DNA from 4 places in the Bacillus sp. M13(2017) genome. Region 3 is predicted to be linked to each of the others. Evidence: predicted binding sites of a transcription regulator. Region 3 holds the regulator's gene; each other region holds the start of a gene.
The links. The regulator LexA, encoded in region 3, represses DNA repair genes until DNA is damaged. The targets are predictions, from matches to a motif close to CGAACATATGTTCG.

Region 1 (3,219 bases), on a different contig from region 3:
GCTCTATTACTTCTGGCGACTGCTCTAACTCGTACGGTCCTGGCGTTGCTGAAACATAAATAACTTGATTTGTTTTCTCTTCAAACTCATCAAACATAAGCGGTCTATTATCTAAAGCCGATGGCAGACGGAATCCATGATCCACAAGCACTTGCTTACGTGCTTGGTCACCGTTATACATCGCTCTTACTTGCGGTACTGATACGTGCGACTCATCCATGACGATTAAGAAATCTTCAGGGAAATAATCTAATAACGTATACGGTGTTGCCCCTGCTGGTCGAAGCGTTAAATGGCGGGAATAGTTTTCAATGCCTGAACAAAAGCCCATCTCACGCATCATTTCTAAATCATAACGTGTACGCTGTTCTATACGCTGCGCTTCTAACAACTTACCATTATCATTTAATTCCTTTAAACGCTCTTCTAATTCTTTTTCGATATTTTCAATAGCGACCTTCATTTTCTCTTCACGTGTAACGAAGTGAGATGCTGGGAAGATTGCTACATGATCACGTTCTGCTAATACTTCACCTGTTAACGCATTTACTTCACGAATACGATCGATTTCATCACCGAAAAACTCAATTCGAATACAATGCTCATCAAGTGATGCTGGGAAGATTTCAACTACATCTCCGCGCACACGGAATGTACCACGCTTGAAATCAATATCATTACGTCCATACTGTACATCAACAAGTTCACGAAGCAATTGATTGCGGTCTTTTTCCATACCAACTCGAAGCGAAACAACTAACTCGCGGTATTCTTCTGGAGAACCTAAGCCATATATACACGAAACACTCGCAACGATAATTACATCGTCCCGTTCAAATAATGCAGACGTTGCCGAGTGACGCAATTTATCAATTTCATCATTAATCTGCGCATCCTTTTCAATAAACGTATCTGTTTGTGGTACATACGCTTCTGGCTGGTAATAATCGTAGTAACTAACAAAATATTCAACTGCATTATTCGGGAAAAAGTCTTTCAACTCACTATATAACTGCCCTGCTAACGTTTTATTATGAGCCATAACAAGTGTTGGCTTTTGCACTTCTTTAATGACATTTGAAATCGTAAATGTCTTACCCGTTCCTGTCGCTCCAAGCAACACTTGCTTTTTCTTTCCACTATTAATTCCCTCTACAAGCTTCTCTATAGCTACCGGCTGATCACCTTGCGGGGAATACGCTGAGACAATTTCAAATTGACGTTCCAAGAAAATCCGACCTCCTCATAAAAATCTGTATTATTATTTTACCACGAATACCTATAAAAAACCTAAAAAAACGAACAGATATTCGGTAAAATTTTCGACAATATACACGTAGAAAAAGGAAGGAGTAAATACTTCCTTCCTCTACTAATTCTATTTTTTAGGTACATATACTAAGTCATATCCATTGCGCCCATTTTCATTCACACAGTCTATTAACCTATAAGCCGTTTGCGATTCACACTGCTCTTTAACAATCCTTTTACAGCTATCTTTATATAACCTCTTATCCTCACCAGCAAATTTGTCTTGTCTACTATCTAACACATAATGTATATCTTTCCCACTATGCTCTAATGTTTGAAAAACCGGGTCATCTTCTTCGGTATACTGTACAATTCTTATTTCATCAACTTTCCCTTGTTCCACATTCCAAACGAACTGCTCGAATTTATCTAGATTGGAAATCCTGGTTCCCTTTACAATGACATCATTCTTCTTGTTAATTGTAGTGTTAGATGGTGAACATGCTACTAAACTAAAGAGAAATAGATATATATAAATGGTTCTTTTTCCTATTTTTATCCTCTCCTATAAAAATTATTTGTATACCCAAAAGCTACTTTCAACTATGAAAGTAGCTTTTCTTTTCCTTTCTCCTTCTTCGGAAAAATAACATATGAAAATGAAATTGCTGTATCAATTAAAAATACAATCGCCCACACTTGGCTGACGCGACTTGCAGCTTTATTTAAAACGATTCCCGATTCTAACCAATTACCCCATTTTTCAAATGGAATAAATCCATACGCGAAGTAAAAGAATATGTGCACACCAACGAATAAAACAAGATGTAATACCCAATTTTTTATTTCCTGCTTCGCATAAGCCATACCTGTTAATTCTACGTGCTCTTCCATAATTGGCGCTGGTTCATTCCGCCATTTCGCAACTAGCTTTTGCGCAAATATATCAAGCTTCTTCAAATCCTTTTTCCCGTAGAAAACTGCATACAATAAAATAATTACAGTAATGATCTGAAAGTTAGAGAACTTTCCTGTTTGATAATAGTCCACTACTCCTAAGGATAAAATGAACACTTCATTTACGAGTAGTACAATCCCCATAATAAAGCTTGCCTTCTTCAAACGGAATCCGTAACGGAGTAAAAAGAAACCGATAGCCGATAACCAAAATACAATCTCTGCCCCAATTAAAAAATACCAACGATATTCTGCGAGTATACTCATTTACCCTTCTCCTTTTCATCATATATACGAAAAGCTTCATCCATATATAATAAAAATTCTTCTTCAATTGGATACATGCTCATTTTCTGTGAATCTTCCTTCGATTTTCTAACTTCCCATAACTTATCTAAAAATGCTTCATCACCATTGGCCATTTCTAAACACTTCTGCATTAATCTCTTCGTTGCCCTTTGTACCTCATCACTCGCGACTTCTTTGCCGTATTTCATAAAAGTGCGTAATTGCTTTAATACATCTACCCACTCTAAAACATTCGGATCTTGTTCACTCATATTTGGCAAATTATGAAGCAATTTTTGTTCTTCCTTTGAAAACACTTCATTTTGAAATATTTCACGTATACGAGAAGACTGTTTTGAAAGCTGAATCAGTTCAAACATAACTTTCCAATCAAGTTCTCCCTCTACATCTACCGAATAAACAACAGCTTGTAAAACACGCTCCATTCGATTAAACTTCTTTTGTTCTTCCTGTACAAATCGAAGTTGTTTTTCAAGCAAATCCTTTAAATTAAGCTCACCTTTTACTAACATATTCGCAGACTCTTTTAATGAAAATCCCATTTCCTTTAAAAATAAAATTTGTTGCAAACGAATAACGTCATTTTCACTATATAACCGATGCCCGCCTTCTGTTTTCCCGCTCGGCTTTAATAAATCTATTTGATCATAATAACGTAATGTACGTACTGTTACCCCTGTTTCTTTCGTCAATTGTTGTATT
Region 2 (3,219 bases), on a different contig from region 3:
ACTTACACCCGTATCCACTTCATCAAAAATAACAGATGCAACCCCTTGATGCTTAGAAAAAATGCTTTTTAAAGCTAAAATGATACGAGATAACTCTCCTCCAGAAGCAACCTTTGAAAGTGGTTTTAGCGGCTCTCCTGGGTTCGTTGAAATATAAAATTCCACATGATCGTAACCGTCCGCCGTAAGTCTTACCGGTGCACCTTCCACAAGGGGCTCTTCTGCATTTCCTTCTCTCTTCATAATTCTCACTTCAAATTTCGTTTTCTCCATATATAATTCTTTTAATTCCTGATGAATTGCATTTGTAAGATGTTCTGCAAGCTCATGACGCATATTACTTAACAACGTTGCTTCTTTCAGAATAACACTTTCTAATTCCTTCAACTGTTTCTTCGTCGTTTCAATATGAACGTCTTTATTTTCAATCGTAAAAATTTCCTTTTCAATTTTATCAGCATACGCTAAAATCTCTTCTACAGTATTTCCATATTTTCTCTTTAGCATACGAATTTCATTCAAACGTGTTTCGATTTCATCTAAACGATTTGGATCATATTCCATCATATCGAGCTTTTCTCTCAGTTGATAGGCAACCTCTTCTAATAAGTAATAACTATTTGCAATTGAATCATGATTCTCTTGATACACTTCATCTAAATGTGTAATACTTTCCATTTGCCCCATTGCACTTCTTACATTATCTAATCCTTGTCCGTCGGCACTTAACGAACGATATGCATCACCTAACGCTTTATAAATCTTTTCAAAATTAGAAATTTGTAATCGTTCCTCAGTTAATTCATTTTCTTCATCCAGCTTTAAATCCGCCTTGCGAATTTCTTCATGCTGAAACTGAATTAAATCTAAGCGATGTGCCATTTGTTGTTCATTTTCACTTAACGATTTCAATTGTTTTTTTAATTTTTCATAGTCAGCGTATACGTTTTGATATATATCTAATTGTTTAACGATTCGATCCCCATCAAAATGATCAAGCATAAACAGATGTCGTTCTTCATTCATTAAATCTTGCGTTTCATGCTGTCCATGAATATCAACAAGTGTTTTCCCAATTTCTTTTAATATGCTAAGTGTAACAAGCTTCCCATTTACACGACATACACTCTTCCCGTTCGCAGCAATATCACGCTTTAAAATAATCATGCCATCTTCTATTTCTATATCTAACTCTTCTGCCTTTTCAATACATGGATGCTTCTCATCTTCAACATAAAATAACCCTTCAATCTCAGCCTTTTCTGTTCCATATCGAACAAATTCTGCTGACCCACGGCCACCTACAAGTAAACTAATTGCATCAATAATAATCGATTTTCCGGCCCCTGTTTCACCGCTTAAAACCGTTAAACCTTTTTGAAAAGAAATATTTAATGCTTCAATAATAGCAAAGTTTCTAATCGATAATTCCGATAACAATGCCCCATTCACCTCGTTATAAAATAATCCCTTACTAAAGGATTTTCTCAGTTCTTCATTCAAATAATCATGCTATATATTTGTATGTATATACTCTTCTAACCCGCTTCATTGTACCAAACATTTGTTTTACGGGTCAATCCATCTATTTTTTAACTTTATACACACAAAATATTATATTACAATTGAAAATTCATATTTTTAAACAATAAAAAAATCTTGTTCACTTTCCACTTTATGATGGAAAGCAAACAAGATTTTTTGTTACAACATATTTAAGAAACGATCAGAGACAACACCTGTATCTTCAGGTGTACGGCAAATAATTAAGCAAGTATCATCACCACAGATGGTTCCGATGATCTCATCCCACTCTAAATGATCAATAAGTGCTCCAAGTGAATGAGCGTTACCAGGCAATGTTTTTAGCACAAGCATATGTCCTGCCGTGTCTAATTTTACAAATGAATCCACTAGATTTCGTTTTAATTTTTGTAACGGGTTAAATCGTTGATCTGCTGGCAAGCTATATTTATAGCGCCCATCATGTAATGGCACCTTCACTAAGTGCAATTCTTTAATATCGCGCGATACTGTTGCTTGCGTTACATTAAATCCCTCATTACGTAAAATATCAACTAATTCATCTTGTGTTTCAATTTCTTTGTTTGCAATAATTTCCCTGATTTTAATATGGCGCTGACCTTTATTCATACATTTGCACCTCACACTATCTCTTACCATAGTTTAAACATTGGTATACTTCACTTATTTATGTTAACTTATAATTCGTTTCTTGTACACAATTGTTTTTGCAATCATTATACAATTACAGCAAAAAGAGGAACAACGTATGTTATTCCCCTTTCCCTTTTTGTTTTAGAACGTCATGCGCTTCTGTAACAACTTGCTCTATAGAAATTGGAGAATGATTTTCGCCATTCTCACGTTCACCATGCCATTTCAGATGAATTAAAAATTCAATATTACCATCCCCACCCGTAATTGGTGAGAATGTTAAACCTTCCACATCATAGCCTTCTTTTAAAGCAAAATCGACAATCATTTCTACAACAGCTTCATGTACTTTTCTATCACGAACGATACCTTTTTTCCCAACTTGCTCTCTTCCAGCTTCAAACTGCGGTTTAATTAACGCTGCTACATCTCCGTTAGGCATAAGCATTGTTTTTAAAACTGGCAGTATAAGCTTTAATGATATAAATGAAACATCAATACTTGCAAATTGCGGTAAACCACGTTCTAAATCTGCTGGTGTCACGTAACGGAAGTTTGTTCGTTCCATTACAACAACACGCTCATCTTGACGTAATTTCCACGCTAGTTGATTGTATCCTACATCTAATGCATAAGATAATTTCGCTCCATTTTGAAGCGCGCAATCTGTAAAGCCACCAGTTGATGAACCAATATCTATCATAACTTTATCTTGTAAATCAAGATGAAATGTCTCTAATGCCTTTTCAAGTTTATAACCACCACGACTTACATACGGCATAACTTGTCCTTTCACCGTAATCTCAGTATCTTGCGAGATTTTCTCTCCTGGCTTATCAAGTCTCATCTCATTTGCATATACGAGTCCGGCCATAATGGCGCGCTTTGCCTTCTCACGCGTTTCTATAAGTCCTCGCTCTACTAATAGTACATCTACTCTTTCTTTTTTTACGCTCATTTGTTACGCCCTTTTTTGTTTTGATGGAATCATTGTATGAATACGGTCTACAACAGCATCTGTCGTTAAACCAATTTCTTCTA
Region 3 (3,219 bases):
TCAGATGCTATGCAAACTCGTTTGCATGATCATCCTTTTATCGAATTCATAAATAAAATACAGATGAATATAGCTAATGTATCAATTTCTTGTACAAGTTTGTTCCATAATACATCTCCAGGTTTCCCTGAACATGTAACAATGCGTGATATCGTTTCTAATTATATTTATCCAAACACATTAAAAGTAATTAGAATAACTGGAGCAGATATAAAAGATGCTCTTGAACTCTCTGCTTCTTATTTCACATTAAAAACAGATGGATCAATCACCGTAAGTCCTATCTACATAGAACCAAAGCCACAACATTATAATTATGATATGTGGGAAGGGATTTCATACGTATTAAACATTTCAAAACCAATTGGTGAAAGAGTAGAATCTTTACAGCATAACAGTGCTCCTCTTAATATGAATGAAGAATATGACGTTGTAATGAATAATTATCGTGCAAGTGGCGGGGGAAATTTTTTTATGTTTCAAAACAAACCGGTAGTAAAAGATATACCCATAGATATGTCTGAACTTATCGCTAATTATATATTGGAACATAAAACGATAGAAGCAACTGTTAATAACAACTGGAAAGTTATTAAATAACGATTTTTACAAATAAAAAAGATGGGCTTCGCCCATCTTTTAATTTAATTTTGCATTATCTTGCTTTTTTAAAGCTTTTAATTTCGTCGGTGTAACATCTGTACCTTCTTCGTTAACAACTTTAATACCTTTAAGTTCGTTTAACATATTTTGACGAAATCCTTTTAAATATTGTTCACGTAGCGATTGACGCTCACGTTGCTCTTCTTCAGTTAAACCTTCAGCTTTTGCTTTTTTCGCTAAGAAGTTAATGCGTTCAACGAGTTCGTGATTAATCATCTCGAATCCCCCTTCTAATCAAAACTGATTATTATCATACAATAGTTACTCTTCTTTATCAAGCAATTGCTTCGTATACTCTACATATCTACGATGTACAGTCGCCTTTGAAACATTATGACCAAATCCACGTAATGTTGCTGCGATTTCTTCAAACGTGAGTTCACTTTTTCGCAAACGTACAATTTCCTCAATTGGCACTTCTTTTTTCTCTCTTCCTACACTTAAATGACGATTTTTTAAATTATTTTCTGGACGATAACCTTTTTCTACTGCACGTTGCATGCCTCGTTTAATTTTCAAGTTATGAATCTTTCTTTGATATTCTTCAACAATACCAATAATATCTAATACCATCGAATCAGAATCCGATAATTGTAATTCACCATTATGTGTATGCGTATATACTTTTATGCCTTCTTTATGTAAGCAATGCATTAATGCGATCTTCGCATTTCCTCTACCAAGGCGCGTTTCATCTTGTATAAGTAACACATCAATTTGTTCGTCTCGAATTGTATCCAACACCTCTAATATACCGTCACGTTCAATTGTATATCCACTAGCCTGCTCTTCAATCACCTTAGTAACATTCATTTGATAGCGCTCAGCTAAATGCAATAATTCATCTTTTTGACGTAACAATGATGTTTCTTGCGCTTCTTTCGTTGTACTCACACGTGCATAAATAATTGCATTCATTTTGAACCCCTCTTTCTCCCTATTATTTCCCTATAGTGTAACATAAATCCGCCATTTGTTCGAACTTATGTTTGTAGAATGTTTTTTCACATGTTATACTTATTAATAAGAAAAATGAAAGAAAACGAGGTGTTAGAAAACATGGAAAAGTTAACGAAACGCCAGCAAGACATTCTCGACTTTATTAAGCTAAAAGTACAAGAAAAAGGATATCCACCTTCCGTACGTGAAATTGGTCAAGCAGTCGGCCTCGCTTCTAGTTCTACAGTGCACGGACATTTATCACGATTAGAAGAAAAAGGATACATTCGACGCGATCCAACAAAACCACGTGCCATTGAAATTTTAGGCGAAGACCGAATGGATACGGAAACACAATCTGTTATTCAAGTTCCAATTGTCGGAAAAGTTACTGCTGGTTTACCAATTACGGCGGTCGAAAGCGTAGAGGAACATTTCCCACTTCCAGCTAGTATTGTTGCTGGAGCAGACCAAGTGTTCATGTTACGTATTTCTGGAGATAGTATGATTGAAGCTGGTATTTTCGATGGAGATTTAGTTGTTGTTCGCCAACAACAGTCTGCATATAATGGTGAAATTGTAGTCGCTTTAACAGAAGATAACGAAGCAACTGTTAAACGTTTCTATAAAGAAAAAGACCATTTCCGTCTACAACCAGAAAATTCTTCGTTAGAACCTATCATTTTAAAACAAGTGTCAGTTATCGGGAAAGTAATTGGCGTATATCGTGATTTACATTAAAAATAATAAAAAGAAGATAATTACCTTATTTACATACGGTAATTATCTTCTTTTTGTATTTTGATAGATTTCCATGCATTCTATTTCTTATTAACGAGTTTCAATCGTCACATCTCCAGCAGCCGTTTTACCGCTAATCTTTTTACTACCATTTCCAATTGTTACATTTTTATTTTCTTCATTAAAAATTGTTACATCTCCCGCAGCACTTTGCCCAGTAATTACCGCATCTTGTGGTTTTTCCGATAAAGTAATATCTATATCTCCCGCAGTTGAACTTGCTTCTAGATTATACTTAGAATCATGATCTTGAATATTTATTTCCCCACTTGTTGTTTTTGCGGTCACTTTCCCTAATACCTTCTTAAAGTTCACCTCACCAGCTTTTGTCGATCCCTCCACATTCTTAGCCGTTACTTGTTTCAACTCTACTTCTCCAGCAAGTGTTCTAACACTTACGCTATCACTTTTCACATCACTCATTTCGATTTGTCCAGCAGATGAATTTACTTTTACATCTTGGTAAGAGCGTTCGGGCACAAGGAGAGTCAATTTAGACGTTTGAAACCTAAAATCGTAAAAAGAAAAATCAAATGAAGCACCTTTTTCTCTTTCCCCAATAACTTTTAATGTGTCACCATCTTCTGCGATACGAATCTCTTGTTTACGTACATCTCCCGATTGCTTTACATAAAAAGAAGAGTCAGGAGATTTTTGGACAATAATATCCCCGGCATCTAACTTAACTTCTATATTTTTTAATGTTTCGTTTTTAATTACATTTTCTTTATCGCCTTTTTCAGCAGTCTGTACTGCTTTTTCATATGTTTGGGAAATTCCTATTACTCCAATAATGATACAAGCGATAGCGATTAA
Region 4 (3,219 bases), on a different contig from region 3:
CCCCTTATACCACAAGGGGTTTGGCACTTTTTAATATCTAAAACAAATTTTATTGAAATAATTATTTTTATAGATTTTCATACTTTTTTATATAGTACGTGAACAAAATGTGAGCAAATATGTGAACATATACAGTACAAAATTACACCTTTGTATACACATTTTTAGAAACATCTTACGTTTATCAAACAATAACCAAAAGACGTACCTGCAACCTCATCATATAAATAATAGATATTAAAAAGAGGACACTATAAGCGCCCTCTTCCTTAGGTTTTAAATATGTTCTCCATGATCCATAAACACTTCAATTGCTTCGTTTTGTGGTATGTCTTTTACATTAGTAAGACCAAAAGTAAAAACAGCGGATAACATCATCATTAATAAGATTGCTTTTTTCATTTTAGCGCCCTTCTTTCTATGCTATTTTTGTCTGCATCTAAAGCGATGTGCAAATACTTGCTTGCTTTTCTGTGATTTTCTGAACCATAGAATATTTCACCTAAAAGAGAAGCATATTCTTTTACCCAATCATATAATTCTTCTTTTTCAAAATACGAAATACCTTCTATAACCACATTTTCTAATTCTTCTTGCGGTACATAGTTATGTACTGCTTTTAAAATTCGGAAATGATGACGATAACATAAGTCGCTAATCTTATAGCCATTCTCAATATATTCATTAGCGATATGACTATAACCTAACTTAAAATGTTCTCTTGCTAAAAGAAACATAGTTTTAGCGTTATTTTCTAATGAATCCTCTAAGTGTTTAATTGCTAACTCTGGCATGTTTTGACTTGCGTATAAAAGTCCTAAATTATGCTTAACTCGTTTAATAAGAAGTTCATCATTAGATTTTTGGAAGGTACCTAGTGCTGAAAGTAAATATTCCTCTGCACTTTCGAATTCATTTAGTCGAATGTGTGCCATTCCTAAAGTATTTAAGCATGCTGCAGTTTTTAATTCATACCCTGGACTAATTGAAAATACTTCATTCGCCTTTGTAGCAAATTGAACTGCTAAGATCGGTTTTAATACGTGATAGTAATGGACTGCAAGCCAATAATTAAATTCAGCTTTTTCAATTTCATCATGCATGTACTCTAAAAACGTTTCAGCTTTTTCAAATTGCATTCTTGCTTCACTATGGTTTGCTTTATTAATAGCGTAAATTGCTTTAAATAAATGATGATAGTACTCTAAAAATGTTTCTGTAGACTCTGGTAAAGGCTCGATTTTGTCCAGAATATCTTTTGTACTATCCATATCCCGAATTAGCAGTTTATACCGTGCATTCAATAAAGCGTAGTAGACTAATATTGTTTGGTCTTCCTTAATATTATTGATTTTATTTGCAATATCTTCTTTTATTTTCTGAGACTGTAATACACGTTGTGAAATCATAGCTTGATACCAGTCGTTTAATAATTTTGTGATTTCTTCTTTAGAAATAATGTCAACACTCATCTACTTCTACCCCCTTTTGTTAAATGTTATCATGACATGCTTGTTTGCATAAATAAGTTTTTGAATATTCTAACTTGAAAAAAATATTTTTGAATATTCATGTTAACAAAATGGTCCCTTTTCAAACCCAAAAAAGAACACACGTTTGTTTGTAGTGGAGTTAAAAAAACAAAAGTGAGGTATTACATCATGGAATATAACGGCTTTCCTGTAGTACGTGGAAGAGGTATGGTGAAATGGAATCCGTTTGCTTCAATACCGGAGCAATACGAGGAAATACATAGAATGTTTGAGGAACAATATAAAGTACCTAAACCTTTTTTAACACAAGATACTATGGAACGAATAGAAAGAGCGTTAATGCAATCTTTTCACGAGGAAGAAGAAATACATACCTCATACTATCGTGATGGAATGGTGCAAGACATGTACATAAATGTATTACATATTGAACCGATGACGAAAACTATATATTGTACAGATGCTTTTGGTTTGAATACTAAGTTTAAGTTTGATGAATTGGTGAATATAAATTAAAAGAAGCCGCCCGACAGTACTGAAGTGCACCCCAATTGTTAGACACAGCCTAACAATTGGGGTGCACTTCACATATATAGGTGGCTTTTGTACGACAAAAAAGAGCTCTGCTATACAGCAGAGCAAAAGAAAAATATATAACCCTATAAAAATAATACAAATTATTGATACTTTCAAAAGACGAAATTTAAATTTCCATCACAATAATACCTATGTTTAAGTATGAAACATTCTACCTTTGTGTCATCTATTTCACATTTAAATTCTGCCTGTTTAATAGCTTGTTTAGCTTTTTTCGGATCACGAGGCCATACTTCCCTACCAGATTCCATTTTAGTTTTTTTTCGATTTTCCGGTTTCTATTCTTCTGCAATCTTTACTTTACTAAAATCCGAATCAATATTAGCCTGATACATATCTTCCTCTTGCTCATCCTCAGAAAGAATAAAGCTCTCATTCAACGCTTTAATAATATTATCAATAGATTTATATTTTGCTAATTTAATTTCTAATTTTGTTGAATCAATATTAGTAAATCCTTGTGGTGTATGGTTCAATTTGTAGCCAAAGAAAGCTGCGAATTCGATTGCTTTAATATTTACAGGTTTTAGGTCCTTAATAAAATAGATGTATTCCCAAGTTTCATCATTATCGTTTGTTTTCTAAATTTTTCTAGCCACATCTGGGTTATGAGTCTTAGCAAAAATTGTCCCGAAAAACTTAAATTCCCCTTTAGAATATGCTAAAATCCCGTCACCCTCTTTTAACTTTTCCCATCTATCAACATTTGAAGAACCAGGAGTTGCTCCCCACATACATACATTCTCATGTAATTCATTATCTTTAAGTTTAGTTACTGTATCGGCATCTAAATCTGCTAAACATGTAGAAATAGGATATGGTTTTTCAATAGTAGCTTCCAAATTTTTTATAGCACTATCATTACTTGCAGTAAAAAGATATAACATATTTAATTCCACCTTTTTTAAATTTCATTATATTTCTTTTTAGAGTCTCGAGATTTCTCTACTGGATATTTTTTATTATTTTTTCTATTTTGTTTATAATAATCTCTTCTAAATCAATATCCAATTGATCTGCCAACTCATCTTTCATGTCTTCTTTTTTTGTTTCTACAGCTTCCTCACTGCTTTTCCACTGAAAATTCTCCAACAACTCACTCGCCTCTAAAGAAAGAGAAATAGCTAAA

Region 1: a site for LexA is predicted at 1,300-1,313, ahead of uvrB (excinuclease ABC subunit B). Genes of this name have one in related genera too.
Region 2: a site for LexA is predicted at 1,558-1,571, ahead of recN (DNA repair protein RecN). Genes of this name have one in related genera too.
Region 4: a site for LexA is predicted at 1,611-1,624, ahead of CGQ22_RS06755 (YolD-like family protein). Genes of this name have one in related genera too.

Annotation. Positions count from the first base shown of each region.
Region 1 is NZ_KZ268502.1:252,191-255,409, reverse strand. It holds gene uvrB (excinuclease ABC subunit B) at 1-1,228, opposite strand, end outside; gene CGQ22_RS10430 (DUF4362 domain-containing protein) at 1,379-1,810, opposite strand; gene CGQ22_RS10425 (hypothetical protein) at 1,855-2,475, opposite strand; gene CGQ22_RS10420 (MerR family transcriptional regulator) at 2,472-3,219, opposite strand, start outside.
Region 2 is NZ_KZ268500.1:647,230-650,448, reverse strand. It holds gene recN (DNA repair protein RecN) at 1-1,440, opposite strand, end outside; gene argR (arginine repressor ArgR) at 1,705-2,154, opposite strand; gene CGQ22_RS03750 (TlyA family RNA methyltransferase) at 2,297-3,136, opposite strand; gene dxs (1-deoxy-D-xylulose-5-phosphate synthase) at 3,140-3,219, opposite strand, start outside.
Region 3 is NZ_KZ268515.1:22,265-25,483, forward strand. It holds gene CGQ22_RS25855 (bifunctional metallophosphatase/5'-nucleotidase) at 1-600, shown strand, start outside; gene CGQ22_RS25860 (DUF896 domain-containing protein) at 640-879, opposite strand; gene CGQ22_RS25865 (YneB family resolvase-like protein) at 925-1,581, opposite strand; gene lexA (transcriptional repressor LexA) at 1,723-2,343, shown strand; gene CGQ22_RS25875 (DUF4097 family beta strand repeat-containing protein) at 2,434-3,219, opposite strand, start outside.
Region 4 is NZ_KZ268501.1:93,953-97,171, reverse strand. It holds gene CGQ22_RS06765 (hypothetical protein) at 277-402, opposite strand; gene CGQ22_RS06760 (response regulator aspartate phosphatase) at 399-1,472, opposite strand; gene CGQ22_RS06755 (YolD-like family protein) at 1,662-2,009, shown strand; partial or broken gene CGQ22_RS32700 (HNH endonuclease) at 2,249-2,425, opposite strand; gene CGQ22_RS06745 (restriction endonuclease) at 2,672-2,977, opposite strand; gene CGQ22_RS06740 (nucleoside triphosphate pyrophosphohydrolase family protein) at 3,036-3,219, opposite strand, start outside.